Regions from separate parts of the Streptomyces sp. NPDC001450 genome, predicted to be linked through region 3. Evidence: riboswitches for the same ligand, from Rfam matches in the RefSeq annotation. Region 3 holds a riboswitch; each other region holds the start of a gene.
What was found. A riboswitch is a leader RNA that binds a small molecule or an ion and turns the genes downstream of it on or off. The one in region 3 is predicted to bind cobalamin.
Positions count from the first base shown of each region.

Region 1 (4,340 bases), on a different contig from region 3:
GTCTGCGCGAGGGTGCGCATCATCCGGCCGTACAGGTCGCGGGCCGGGATGGTCTTCTTCGCGAGCCCGTTCGCCTCCGCCTTGCGGTAGGCCGCATCGAACTCCTCGCCCCACAGGTCGACGAGCTCCGGCACGTCGGCCGGGGAGAACAGCGACCACTGCTCGTCGGCGTTGACCCGGCGCATGAACTCGTCCGGGATCCAGTGCGCCAGGTTGAGGTTGTGGGTACGGCGGGCGTCCTCACCGGTGTTGTCGCGCAGCTCCAGGAACTCCTCGATGTCGGAGTGCCAGGTCTCCAGGTACACCGCGGCAGCGCCCTTGCGCCGGCCGCCCTGGTTCACCGCGGCCACCGAGGCGTCCAGGGTCTTCAGGAACGGGACGATGCCGTTGGAGTGCCCGTTGGTGCCGCGGATCAGCGAACCGCGGCTGCGGATGCGGGAGTACGACAGACCGATGCCGCCGGCGTGCTTGGAGAGGCGGGCGACCTGGTGGTAGCGGTCGTAGATGGAGTCCAGCTCGTCCAGCGGGGAGTCGAGGAGGTAGCAGGACGACATCTGCGGGTGCCGCGTACCGGAGTTGAAGAGGGTGGGGGAGGAGGGCAGGTAGTCGAGGCGGCTCATGAGCCCGTAGAGCGCGGCGACCTCGTCGACGGAGCGGGTCGTGTCGTCCTCGGCGAGACCCGCGGCGACGCGCAGCATGAAGTGCTGGGGCGTCTCGATCACCTTGCGGGTGAGGGGGTGGCGCAGCAGGTAGCGGCTGTGCAGGGTGCGCAGGCCGAAGTAGCCGAAGCGGTCGTCGCCGGCCGCGTCGATCAGCGTGTCGAGACGCTCGGCGTGCAGCCGTACGAACTCCGCGGTGCGGTCGGCGACCAGGCCCTCGCGGTGGCCCACGGCGACGGACCCGGTGAAGGACGTCACGCCCTGCGAGGCGGCCTCGGCGCGGATCGAGATGGTCAGCAGCCGGGCGGCCAGCCGGGAGTAGGCCGGGTCCTCGGAGATGAGGCCGGCGGCCGCCTCCGTGGCCAGCTCGCGCAACTCCGCCTCGTCGGCCCGCGATGACCGGCCCCGCAGCGCGGCTGCGGCGACCCGGCCGGGGTCGGCGTCGGGGAGGTCGGCGGTCAGCTCGGTCAGGGTCCGCAGCAGCGCGGCACCGGGACCGTCGGTCTCCACCGGAGCTGCGGTCGCCTGGACGGCTGAAGCCGGGTCGGCTGGCGCGATGGTCACGTGGGGCTCTCCCTCGCTCGGCACGGGGCCTGGCGGAGGGCAGGGGCAGCACGAGCGCGCACGGCGTCGCGTCCACCGGCCCACTCCACGAGGCCCGGACGTCTGAAGGCACCCGGACCGGACGGCCGGGCGCGCGCTGCCGTCAGGTCCTCGGACTGAACAGGCGTGCGGATGCACGCAAGTACACCGTTGCGGGACAGTTCCGGATTCGCACCGGATTCCCCTGCGGCGACAGCGAGGATGAGCATACATCTAGTGCCGGGTTGTGGTGTCACCCCCAGATGTTGTGTCTGTTGCGTGTTGTGGCGGCTTCAGAGGGTCAACAGCGGGCCGCCGTGGTGCTTGTTGTCGGCGGCCCGCTGCGGGTGGATCGTGGTTGCTCGCGCCCACGGGCCGAGGCGCGTGCCAATACAGCCCCGCGCCCCTTTGGGGGCGTGCCTCAGTGCCCGGCGTCTGCCGTGGCCGGCGGAAGTTCCACCTGAACTCCCGGATCGCCCGCGTCCGCCGTGTAGTCCTCCGGGCGGGTCTCGTCGAGGCCCTCGGGGGCCTTCAGCGCCTTCATGGCGAAGGTCAGGACCACCGTGACGGCGACGTTCAGCACGAAGGCCGTGAGACCGATGTAGCCGATCTCACCGATGCCCGGGATCTCCTTGGCGGAGCCACCGAAGTGCTTCTGGGTCGGCGAGGCCACCCCGTATGCGGCGACCGTGCCGTAGACCATGCCGACCGCCCAGCCGGCGAGCAGCGCCCAGCGGTGGAACCAGCGCGTGAACAGGCCGCCGACCAGGGCCGGGAAGGTCTGCAGGATCCAGATGCCGCCCAGCAGCTGGAAGTTGATGGCGACCGTCTTGTCCATCGTCAGGACGAAGACCAGCGCGCCCACCTTCACCAGCAGCGACACGAGCTTGGAGACCCGGGTCTCCTGCTCGGCCGTGGCGTCGGGGTTGATGAAGTCCTTGTAGATGTTGCGGGTGAAGAGGTTCGCCGCCGCGATGGACATGATGGCCGCGGGCACGAGGGCACCGATGCCGATCGCCGCGAAGGCCACGCCCGCGAACCAGTCCGGGAACATGTCCTCGAACAGCTGCGGAATCGCCAGCTGCCCGTTGGTGACCTGCACCCCGGCCGCGATCGCCATGAAGCCGAGCAGCGCGAGCAGGCCCAGCATCAGCGAGTACAGCGGCAGGATCGTGGTGTTGCGCCGGATCACCTCACGGCTCCTGGAGGAGAGCGTCGCGGTGATCGAGTGCGGGTACATGAACAGCGCGAGCGCCGAACCGAGCGCCAGCGTGGCGTACGTCCACTGGCCCGCGGGGGCCGGTACGAGCCCGCCCGCACCCGCCTTCGTGAACTTCTCGCCGGCCTTGGCGAAGATGTCGTCGAAGCCGCCCAGCTTGATCGGGATGTAGATGATCGCCACCGCGATGACGATGTAGATCAGCGTGTCCTTGACGAACGCGATCAGCGCGGGCGCGCGCAGGCCCGACGAGTAGGTGTACGCGGCCAGCACGCCGAAGGCGATGAGCAGCGGCAGATCCTTCACGAACCAGTTGGTGTTCTCGCCGCCGCCGACGCCCATCACGTCCAGCACCGCCTGGATGCCGACGAGCTGGAGCGCGATGTACGGCATCGTCGCGAGGATGCCGGTGAGCGCCACGGCCAGCGACAGGCCCTTGGAGCCGAAGCGGCCGCGCACGAAGTCCGAGGTCGTCACGTAGCCGTGCTTGTGCGAGACCGACCACAGGCGGGGCAGGAACGTGAAGATCAGCGGGTAGACCAGGATGGTGTACGGCACGGCGAAGAAGCCGGCCGCGCCCGCCGTGTAGATCGCCGCCGGTACGGCGACGAAGGTGTACGCCGTGTACAGGTCGCCGCCGAGCAGGAACCAGGTGACCCAGGTGCCGAACGACCGTCCCCCCAGGCCCCATTCGTCCAGGGAGTGCTCGTTCTCGGCCCTGCGCCAGCGGGCGGCCAGGAAGCCCATGGCCGTGACGGCCAGGAAGAAGAAGATGAAGACGCCGAGCGCGACGCCGTTGACGCCGTTCTTCACTGCGCCGCCCCCTTGCCCTGAGTGGCCCTGCGGGCGCTCTGGTCACGCCGCCAGAGCTTGTACGCGAGCATCGTGAGTGCGGTGGAGACCAGCACCCACAGCATCTGGTACCAGTAGAAGAACGGGATCCCGATGAACGCGGGGTCCGTCTTGGCGTACGAGCCCACCCACAGCATCGCCACGAAGGGCGCGACGAGACACAGGCCGATGATCACGCGGGCCGGCGTCACGACCGGTGGTCTCACTTCAGGCGTTTCGGACATGCCACGGCTCCGTCCCCTCGCTGATCATCTGTGTAATGCGCAGGCAATCTAGGTGACGGTGTCGTGGCAGCGGAAGACCTCGACCGCATAACGGTATGTCGATTTGGAGGTTGTGGCGTGAAGACGCCAACTTCCCTCAGTCCTGTGGGCGCTTGAGGCGTGCCACGAACTTGTACCGGTCGCCCCGGTAGACGGAGCGCACCCATTCCACCGGCTTGCCCTCGCGGTCCAGGGAGTGGCGGGAGAGCATCAGCATCGGAAGGCCCACGTCGGTGCCGAGCAGGCCCGCCTCGCGCGGGGTGGCCAGGGAGGTCTCGATGGTCTCCTCGGCCTCGGCGAGGTGGACGTCGTAGACCTCGGCGAGCGCGGTGTACAGGGACGTGTACTTCACCAGCGACCGCCTGAGGGCCGGGAACCGCTTGGCCGACAGGTGGGTGGTCTCGATCGCCATCGGCTCGCCGTTGGCCATGCGCAGCCGCTCGATGCGCAGCACGCGTCCGCCGGCCGTGATGTCGAGCAGCTCGGCGAGCCGGTCGTCGGCCGTGATGTAGCCGATGTCCAGCAGTTGCGAGGTGGGCTCCAGGCCCTGGGCGCGCATGTCCTCCGTGTACGAGGTGAGTTGCAGCGCCTGTGAGACCTTCGGTTTGGCGACGAAGGTGCCCTTGCCCTGGATGCGCTCCAGGCGGCCCTCGACGACGAGCTCCTGCAGGGCCTGGCGGACGGTGGTGCGGGAGGTGTCGAACTCGGCCGCCAGCGTGCGCTCGGGCGGGACCGGCGTGCCCGGCGCCTGCGTCTCCGTCATGT
Region 1 is NZ_JBSFHY010000010.1:225,316-229,655, reverse strand. It holds gene ACWC5O_RS14115 (ribonucleoside-diphosphate reductase subunit alpha) at 1-1,223, opposite strand, end outside; cobalamin riboswitch at 1,348-1,471, opposite strand; gene mctP (monocarboxylate uptake permease MctP) at 1,663-3,273, opposite strand; gene ACWC5O_RS14105 (DUF3311 domain-containing protein) at 3,270-3,536, opposite strand; gene ACWC5O_RS14100 (GntR family transcriptional regulator) at 3,673-4,340, opposite strand, start outside.
Region 1: it holds a riboswitch for cobalamin, as region 3 does, so the genes downstream of both, ACWC5O_RS14115 (ribonucleoside-diphosphate reductase subunit alpha) here and ACWC5O_RS18505 (cobalamin biosynthesis protein) in region 3, are expected to answer to the same signal.

Region 2 (4,340 bases), on a different contig from region 3:
GCACACGGCAGCCGAAGCGGCCGCCGCCGTCAGGGAGTTCGCCACGCAGACGCTCGGCAAGAAGGTCGTCCGCTCCCGGGACCGGGCGGGTTTCGTCGTCAACGGCCGAACTGAACGCCGCGGCCCGCGGCTGCCAGGCGTACCCGTACCGTCGTACGTACGCAGTCCAGGACACCCCGCCCCGCGGCGGAAGCAGGAGGAGCAACCGCTTGACCAGCCGTGTCACTCTCATCTCACCCGCGACCACGCCCTCGCTGCGGCGGGCCCGCTTCGACGACGGCGACTCGATCGAGGACAGCGCGGCAGCGCGGGCCAGGTCGGCGGCCGGATCCCTGCCAGTGGCAGGCCGTGTCCTCGCCTCTCCCAGCGTGCGCTGCCGGGAGACGGCTTCCGCGCTCGGCCTCGACGCCTCGGCGGACCCGGAACTGTCGGGCCTGGACGTGGGCCGGTGGCGGGGGCGGACGCTGGACGACGTCGGTGCCGCCGAGCCGGAAGCGGTGGCCCGCTGGCTGGCCGATCCCGGGGCTGCACCGCATGGCGGGGAGTCGGTACGGGAGCTGTGTGCGCGGGTCGCGCGCTGGCTGGACACGAGGGGGCTTGCGGACGGCAGGACGGTCGCCGTGGCGGAGCCCGAGGTCGTACGGGCTGTGGTGGTACACGCGTTGGGCGCGCCCGAGGCGGCGTTCTGGCGCCTCGACGTCCCGCCGCTCACGGCGACGGAGGTCACCGGCCGGTCCGGTCGCTGGAACGTGCGGCTCAGCCACGGCCTCGCTCAGCCGGGCGAGTGACGGCGGTCAGGGAGTCGCGTCCCGATGGCGGCGCAGCAGTGCCGCCATCGCGCACCGCAGGCAGTCGGTGTCCGTGTCACCGGTCGTGCCGTGGTCACCGTGGTCACCGTGGCCGTCGGCCGCCGCCCGTCGGCCCGTGCCCTCATCGGGCGTGCGGCAGGCGGCCGTTGGGCCACCGACCAGGGCTTCCAGCGCGTCGAGAAGTCGCTCGGTCCGCTTGACCTGCTGGGCGAGCACCCGTACCCGCGCACTCTGGCCGCCGATCTGGCGTCGGCTGGCCATGAGTTGGGCGTACTCCTCCACCGTCAGGGCGACCGCCTCGCGTCCGCCGAGAGTGATGTGGCACGCGGTTCGGGACGTTGCCTGGCCACTCGGCTCCTGCGCTCGTCGCCTCCGCCGGTGTCCCGGAAACGCGAGAGGGCCCCTGGAATCCGCCGGTTCCGAAGGGCCCTCTCATGTCCTGAAGGGATCAGTGCGTGGCGGGAACTCCTCGCCCGGACGCGGCGGTCGCGGGCTTCGGGTTCAGCTGCCGCTCGGCCAACTCGCCGAAGAGCAGGCCGAATCCGCCCCACAGTACGGCCTGGATGGCCAGTGCGGAGAGACGGAACCGCCACAGCAGGGTGGCCGGGAAGTCCTTCGGCACCTCGTTGACGGCCGGCAGGAAGGCGTAGGCCAGGCCGATCGCGACGGCGAAGGCGGCGACCGCGACGACGGTCGCGTACCAGGTGCCCAGAGAAGGCGCGAGGCGCTTGCCCAGGATGGTGGCGGCGACCGCCAGGAGCACGCTGAGCAGCATCATCAGGAAGTACAGGGTCGTCCGCTTACCGATGGTGTCGGGATCGCCGACCGACGGCGGGTTGGCCGGGTACTTCAGGAACGGGACGACGTACACGGCGAGCAGTGCGCAGCCGGACAGCAGCAGCGCGGTCGCCCGGGGGCCGAAGCGGCCGACACGGCCGAGCGCGACGCAGAAGGCGAGCGCGGCGATGCCGCCGAAGGCGACCCCGTAGACGAGCACACCGGTGGCCAGGCCCGCAGTGGACTGCAGGGAGCGGGAGACGACCTCCATCCCGTGCTCGTGGGAGTGGGCGTCCTCGAAGCTGATCGCGCTGTCGACGTCGGGCTCACCGAGGAAGTAGGCGGCGACGAGGGCGAGCACGCCGGCGGCCAGGCCGGCGAGCATGCCCCGCACGAGAAGGTTTCTCACGGTTGCGGAGTTCATGGTCGAGCGGCGTCCCTCCCGTCAGTGGCAGGGGAAGCCGAGCAGGTGGCGTGCGTCGTGCACCCACTCGTGGACGTCCGTGCCGTTGAACACGGAGGTGGCGCCCTGCTCGGCGCCGACGAAGTACAGCAGGACGAGCATGAGGATGCCGAAGAAGACCGCCCACGGAGCGATCGCCTTCAGCGGCAGCGTGGCGGGAACGGCGGGGGTGGTGGCTGTCGGCTGGGCGACGGTCTGCGCCATGGCAGGACCTCCTCTGGGAGTTCGCGTCCCATCTCGGTGGTGCACATGACGACGGCCACGGGTCTGACTCACGGGACACCCAGGGGTGTTCCGCATACAGTGGCGCGACCGTGCCGGATTCCCACCGGCTTCCGTTTCGCCGTCGTCGATATCGGACAGACCGTACCGCGTGGCGCGTGCATGGCCAAGACCGCGTGGCCAGTCGTGATCTTCCTCTCGCGTCGGCCGCTGCGCCGACGGCGGGTTGGGTCTGCCGGGCCGTGCGGCCCGGCAGACCTGCTCCGTCCTCGTACCGCTAGCCGCGGCGGCCCGACGGATCGGGTGCGACCGTGTCCCGGTTCTGGCCGGGAACCGAACCGGCGTCAGGAGATCCGGCACCGGCTGCCACTTCCCGTGCCTGGTCCCCGTGTCCCGGCCACCACGCCGCGTGGCCGATCAGCGCGGTCAGGCTCGGCGTGAAGAACATCGCCATCACGAAGGCGGCGACCGCGATACCGAAGGAGACCGCGAAACCCATCTCCGTGAGCAGCGCGTTGCCCGCCAGCATCATCGTGGCGAAGGTCGCCGCCAGGATGAAACCGGCCGCCGCCACGGTCGGCCCGGCGTGCCGGAGCGCCATGCCGGCCGCCTCACGCGGCTCGCGGCCCTCGCGGGCCTCCTCGCGGAGCCGGGCGATCATGAGGATGTTGTAGTCGGTGCCGATGGCGACCACGAACAGATACATGATCACCGGGAGCATGAACATCAGACCCGAATGGCCCTGTCCCTCCTGGAAGATCCAGACCGTGGCGCCGAGGGTGGCACCGAAGCCGAGACCCACCGAGGCCATCAGATACCAGGGGGCGACCACACTGCGCAGCAGCAGCCCCAGGATGACCATGATGAGGAGGGCGGCGACGGGGAAGACCGTCCGGTAGTCGTGGTTGACCGCCGTGGCGATGTCCTTGTAGATCGAGGACATGCCGCCGACGAGGGCTTCGGTGCCCTCGGGGGCGTCGGAGTGCGCGACGTCGCGCACCTCGCCCACGGCGTCGATCGCCTTGTCCGTCGACGCCTCGTACTTGAGCGTGACGGTGAAGTCGGCGGTGGTGCCTTCCTTGTTCAACTGGGTCAGGCGAGCGCTCGCGACGCCGTCCACGGCACCGAGTTTCTGGGCGTACGCGTCCAGGCCGGACTTGTCCAGCTGCTTGCCGTCGGTGCTGGACAGGAAGACGTCGGTGGGGGCGGCGGCGCCCGCCGAGTACGCCTTCTGCATCTCGTCCTGGACGACCATGGACTCCTTGGTCTTGGGCATGGAGCCCGCCGCCAGGTCGAACGTGGCGTTGAAGCCGAGGGTGCCGAGCGACAGTGCGACCAGGACGAGGCCGGACACCGCGGCGGTCAGCCCCGGGCGGCGCTGCACGCCCCGGCCGAGGGCGGCGAACCGGGCGTTCTCCGGCTCCCGCTGCCAGGACTTGGAGGGCCAGAAGACCTTCGGTCCGATGAGCGAGACCACGGCCGGGATCAGGGTCAGGCCCGCCACCAGCGTGGCGGCGACCGCGATGGCGAGTGCCGGGCCCATCTGCTTGAGGAAGCCGAGCGTGGACAGCACCAGCGCGAGGAAGGCGATGATGACCGCTCCGGCGGCCGAGGCGATGGCCTCGCCGACCCGGTCGACCGCGTTGATCATGGCCTGCTTCGGCTCGTCACCGGCGCGTAGACGCTCTCGGTAGCGGAACATCAGGAAGAGGAAGTAGTCCGTGCCCACTCCGAAGAGCACGACGATCAGGATCGACGAGATCGAGCTGTTGGCCTGTAGGTCGAACAGCTTGGTGGCGTAGGCGATCAGTCCGTTGGCGACGGCCGACACCAGGCCGATCAGGACCAGGGGGAGGATCGCCAGAATCGGCGCCCGGAAGATGATCAGCAGGGTGACCAGGATGATCGCGAAGGTGCCGATGCCGATCAGTGCCTGGCCGCGCTTGGACGAGTCCTGCTGGTCGAGGGCCTGCGCGGCGGAGCCGCCGAGCTTGACGTCGAGGTTCGTGCCCGTTGCCAGTTCCTTGACGTCGTCGCGCAACACCTTGGCCGCGTCGATCTGTTTGGGC
Region 2 is NZ_JBSFHY010000002.1:182,900-187,239, reverse strand. It holds partial or broken gene ACWC5O_RS02740 (3-hydroxyacyl-CoA dehydrogenase NAD-binding domain-containing protein) at 1-103, shown strand, start outside; gene ACWC5O_RS02735 (histidine phosphatase family protein) at 210-788, shown strand; gene ACWC5O_RS02730 (hypothetical protein) at 795-1,070, opposite strand; gene ACWC5O_RS02725 (CbtA family protein) at 1,258-2,010, opposite strand; gene ACWC5O_RS02720 (CbtB domain-containing protein) at 2,032-2,253, opposite strand; cobalamin riboswitch at 2,289-2,433, opposite strand; gene ACWC5O_RS02715 (MMPL family transporter) at 2,549-4,340, opposite strand, start outside.
Region 2: it holds a riboswitch for cobalamin, as region 3 does, so the genes downstream of both, ACWC5O_RS02720 (CbtB domain-containing protein) here and ACWC5O_RS18505 (cobalamin biosynthesis protein) in region 3, are expected to answer to the same signal.

Region 3 (4,340 bases):
CGGTGCCGTCCACAGTGACGTGCTGGTCACCAAGGTGCTGCTCCCGGCGGTCGCCGCCCCGATCGTCGCGGGTCTCGCCGCGATGCTGGCCACCCGCTTCTCCTACGGCATCGGCAAGAACGCCGACGGTGAGGCCACCCGCAAGGGCTACCGCGCCGGCCAGATCGCCTCCGCCGGTCTCGTCTCCCTCGCCCACGGCACCAACGACGCGCAGAAGACGATGGGCATCATCACCCTCGCCCTCATCGCGGGCGGCGCCATCGCCCCCGGCTCCAACCCTCCCACCTGGGTCATCCTCTCCGCGGGTCTGGCCATCGCGCTCGGCACCTACATCGGCGGCTGGCGCATCATCCGCACCATGGGCAAGGGCCTGACCGAACTCGAGGCGCGACAGGGCTTCGCCGCCCAGACCAGCGCGGCCACGGCCATCCTGGCCTCCTCCCACCTCGGCTTCTCCCTCTCCACCACCCACGTCGTCTCCGGCTCGGTGATGGGTGCGGGTCTGGGCCGCAAGGGCGGTGTGGTCCGCTGGTCCACCGCGACCCGCATGGTCATCGCCTGGGCGCTGACCCTGCCGGCCGCCGCGCTGGTCGGCGCGGGCGCCGAGTCCGTCACGGACCTGGGTGACTGGGGCACCGCGGTCGTCGCCGTCTTCCTGGTCGGTGCCAGCGCCGCGATCTGGAAGATCTCCCGCCGCGAGGTCGTCGACCACACCAACGTCGTCGACGACACGGCGGAGCCGGCCGGCGTGGTGACCACCGCCATCGCCGCGGTGACCCCGCCGCCCGCGGGCACCGTCGCCGAGGACCTGTCGGCGACGATCCCGGCTCCGGCCACCACCGAACCCGCTCCGGCGACCCCGCCGGCCGCCGCCGTCTGACCGCCCGGTAACCGAAGGAAGCATCCCCATGAAGATCGACTGGGCGGCCATCGGCTCCGTCTTCGGCGTCAGCCTCGCGTTCACGGTGGGCCTGGTGGCCCTGTTCACCCTCGGCGTCAACGGCCTGTCGCGCCGCGAGAAGGCCACGGCGCAGGGCGGGTCCGCCGGGCTGGCCGTGACTGGTGCGTACGTGTGCTTCGCCGCTTGTGCGGCTGCCGTGGCGTACGGGATCTATCTGATCGTGGCCAAGCCCTGACGGCCAAGTCCGTATCGTCCGCCCTGTCGACACCGCTTCAGTCGGATCGACAGGGCGGACGCGTGTCCGCCGCCTGTCCACGGAGACGGGAGCCGTCGGGGGTGCCGTAGCCGACACGGTGACGGACGCGGGCGGTCTCGCCAGTCCCCGGGCCTCGTTCACCAGCGCGGCCAGCGCAGGCCGCACCCGGGCGAGCGCCTGCTGGAGGGTCTAGGCGGCCGCCGGGACAGCCGTGCCGTCCCGCGAGACCTCTTGCAGGCGGTCACGGTCCGTGAGCACAAGCGGGATCCCCGAATGCCGCCCGAGGGAGTGGAATTCACCGCGACCGGGTCGCTCGGCGCCGCCCGGCGTGCTGGCGATGTGGGCCTCAGCACAGTCCGGCTTCCCAGGTCAAAGGCAAGTTGACGGCCCTTCCGGGCGCGTGGTGGACTGCCCACGCCATGTACGGCGGCAGCAGAGGAAGCCGGTGCGAATCCGGCGCGGTCCCGCCACTGTCACCGGGGAAGAAAACCCCGGGAGCCAGGAACTCTCACCGCCGGTCTCGTCGAACCAGGGCGCGGACACCCTGAGTGAGGACATATCGCCATGCGCGGCTGCCGATTGAGGTTCAGTAACAGGGCCCTGCCTGCCCCCACGGCCGGCTGAGCCGATGGGTGCCGATCGCTTCTACGCGTACGGCGCCGCCGCCGGCCTCGTCGGCGACCTCGTCCTCGGCGATCCGCGCCGCGGGCATCCGGTCGCCGCGTTCGGACGGGCGGCCGCCGCCGTGGAACGCGCGCTGTGGCACGACCACCGCGGCTGGGGTGCGCTGCACACCGCCCTGTGCGCCGGGGGTGCCGTCGCTCTGGGGGCCGCGGCCGAGCGGGCCGTGCGCCGCTCCCCCGTCGCCTCCGTCGCGCTGACCGCCGCCGCCACCTGGGCCGTGGTCGGGGGCACTTCGCTCGCCCGGGAGGCGCGGACCGTCGGGCGCGCGCTGGAGTCCGGGGACGTCGAGGCGGCGCGGGCGCGGCTGCCGCATCTGTGCGGGCGGGATCCGCAGGCCCTCGACGCCGACGGGATGGCCCGGGCCGTGGTCGAGTCCGTTGCCGAGAACACCTCGGACGCCGTGGTGGGTGCGCTGGTGTGGGGTGCGGTGGGCGGGGTGCCGGGGCTGCTCGGCTTCCGGGCCGTCAACACCCTGGACGCGATGGTGGGGCACAAGTCGGCCCGCTTCCGGCGCTACGGCTGGGCCTCCGCCCGGCTGGACGACCTCGCCGGCTGGCCTGGGGCGCGGCTGACCGCCGTACTCGCGGCCGCCGCCGGACCCGACCCCCGAGGCGCCCTGCGCGCCTGGCGGGCGGACGCCCGCAAGCACCCGAGTCCCAACGCCGGGCCCGTCGAGGCCTCGTTCGCGGGCGCCCTCGGCGTGCGGCTGGGCGGGACGCTCTCCTACGGCGGGCGCGTCGAACACCGGCCCGTGCTCAACGGGGACACCGGGCGGCCCGTCCGGGTCACCGACATCGACCGGGCCGTACGGCTCTCCCGCCGGGTCGGTCTGCTCGCGCTCGGCGGCACGGTCGCCGCGCGCCGACTCGTGAAGGGACGTGGGAAGTGAACGGTGGTCTCCTCGTCGCCGGCACCACCTCCGACGCCGGCAAGAGCGTCGTGACGGCCGGGATCTGCCGGTGGCTGGTGCGCCAGGGCGTCAAGGTCGCGCCCTTCAAGGCGCAGAACATGTCCCTCAACTCGTTCGTGACCCGGGAGGGTGCCGAGATCGGGCGGGCTCAGGCCATGCAGGCCCAGGCCTGCCGTGTCGAGCCGACCGCGCTGATGAACCCCGTGCTGCTCAAGCCCGGTGGTGAGCAGAGCAGCCAGGTGGTGCTGCTCGGCAAGCCGGTGGGCGAGCTGAGCGCGCGCGGGTACCACGGGGGGCGCCAGCAGCGGCTGCTCGGCACGGTGCTGGACTGTCTGGCCGAGTTGCGGGGCACGTATGACGCGGTGATCTGTGAGGGGGCCGGTTCGCCCGCGGAGATCAATCTGCGGCGCACCGACATCGTGAACATGGGGATCGCGCGGAACGCGCGGCTTCCCGTGCTCGTGGTGGGTGACATCGACCGCGGGGGCGTGTTCGCCTCCTTCTTCGGGACCGTCGCGCTGCTGTCCCGGGAGGACCAGGAGCTGGTCGCCGGTTTCCTGGTGAACAAGTTCCGCGGGGATGTCAGCCTGCTGGAGCCGGGGTTGGGCATGCTGCACGGGCTCACCGGACGGCACACGTACGGCGTGCTGCCGTTCCGGCACGGGCTCGGCATCGACGAGGAGGACGGCCTGAGAGTCTCCCTGCGCGGGACCGTGCGGGAGTCGAACACCGCACCGCCCGTCGGCGAGGACGTGCTGCGGGTCGCCGTCTGCGCGGTCCCGCTCATGTCCAACTTCACGGACGTGGACGCGCTGGCCGCCGAGCCGGGTGTCGTGGTGCGGTTCGTGGACCGGCCGGAGGAGCTGGCGGACGCCGACCTCGTGGTGATCCCGGGGACCCGGGGGACGGTCAGGGCGCTCGCGTGGCTGCGGGAGCGGGGTCTCGCGGACGCCCTCGTCAGAAGGGCCGCGGAGGGACGCCCGGTGCTCGGCGTCTGCGGTGGCTTCCAGATCCTCGGCGAGCACATCGAGGACGAGGTCGAGTCGCGCGCCGGCAGCGTCCCGGGACTCGGAGTGCTCCCCGTGCGCGTGCGGTTCGCCCGCGAGAAGACCCTGACCCGGCCGGTGGGGGAAGCCCTCGGGGAGCGGGTCGAGGGCTACGAGATCCATCACGGCGTCGCCTCCATAGAGGGTGGTGAGGCGTTCATCTCTGATGACAAAGGACACAGCCTGGACGGCTGCCGGGTCGGCCGGACCTGGGGCACGCACTGGCACGGCTCGCTGGAGTCGGACGGATTCCGGCGGGCCTTCCTGCGCGAGGTGGCGGCCGCCGCGGGCCGCCGCTTCGTGCCGGCCCCCGACACCTCGTTCGCCGCGCTGCGCGAGGAGCAGCTGGACCGGCTCGGCGACCTGATCGAACAGCACGCGGACACGGACGCGCTCTGGCGGCTCATCGAGTCGGGCGCGCCGCAAGGACTGCCTTTCATTCCACCGGGAGCGCCCGCATGAGCACAGTGTTGTTGTTGTCGACCGCCGACACCGATCTGCTGGCGGCCCGGGCCTCCGGCGCCGGCTACCGGATCGGGAACC
Region 3 is NZ_JBSFHY010000015.1:64,234-68,573, forward strand. It holds gene ACWC5O_RS18495 (anion permease) at 1-880, shown strand, start outside; gene ACWC5O_RS18500 (hypothetical protein) at 909-1,136, shown strand; cobalamin riboswitch at 1,544-1,685, shown strand; gene ACWC5O_RS18505 (cobalamin biosynthesis protein) at 1,786-2,730, shown strand; gene ACWC5O_RS18510 (cobyric acid synthase) at 2,727-4,259, shown strand; gene cobN (cobaltochelatase subunit CobN) at 4,256-4,340, shown strand, end outside.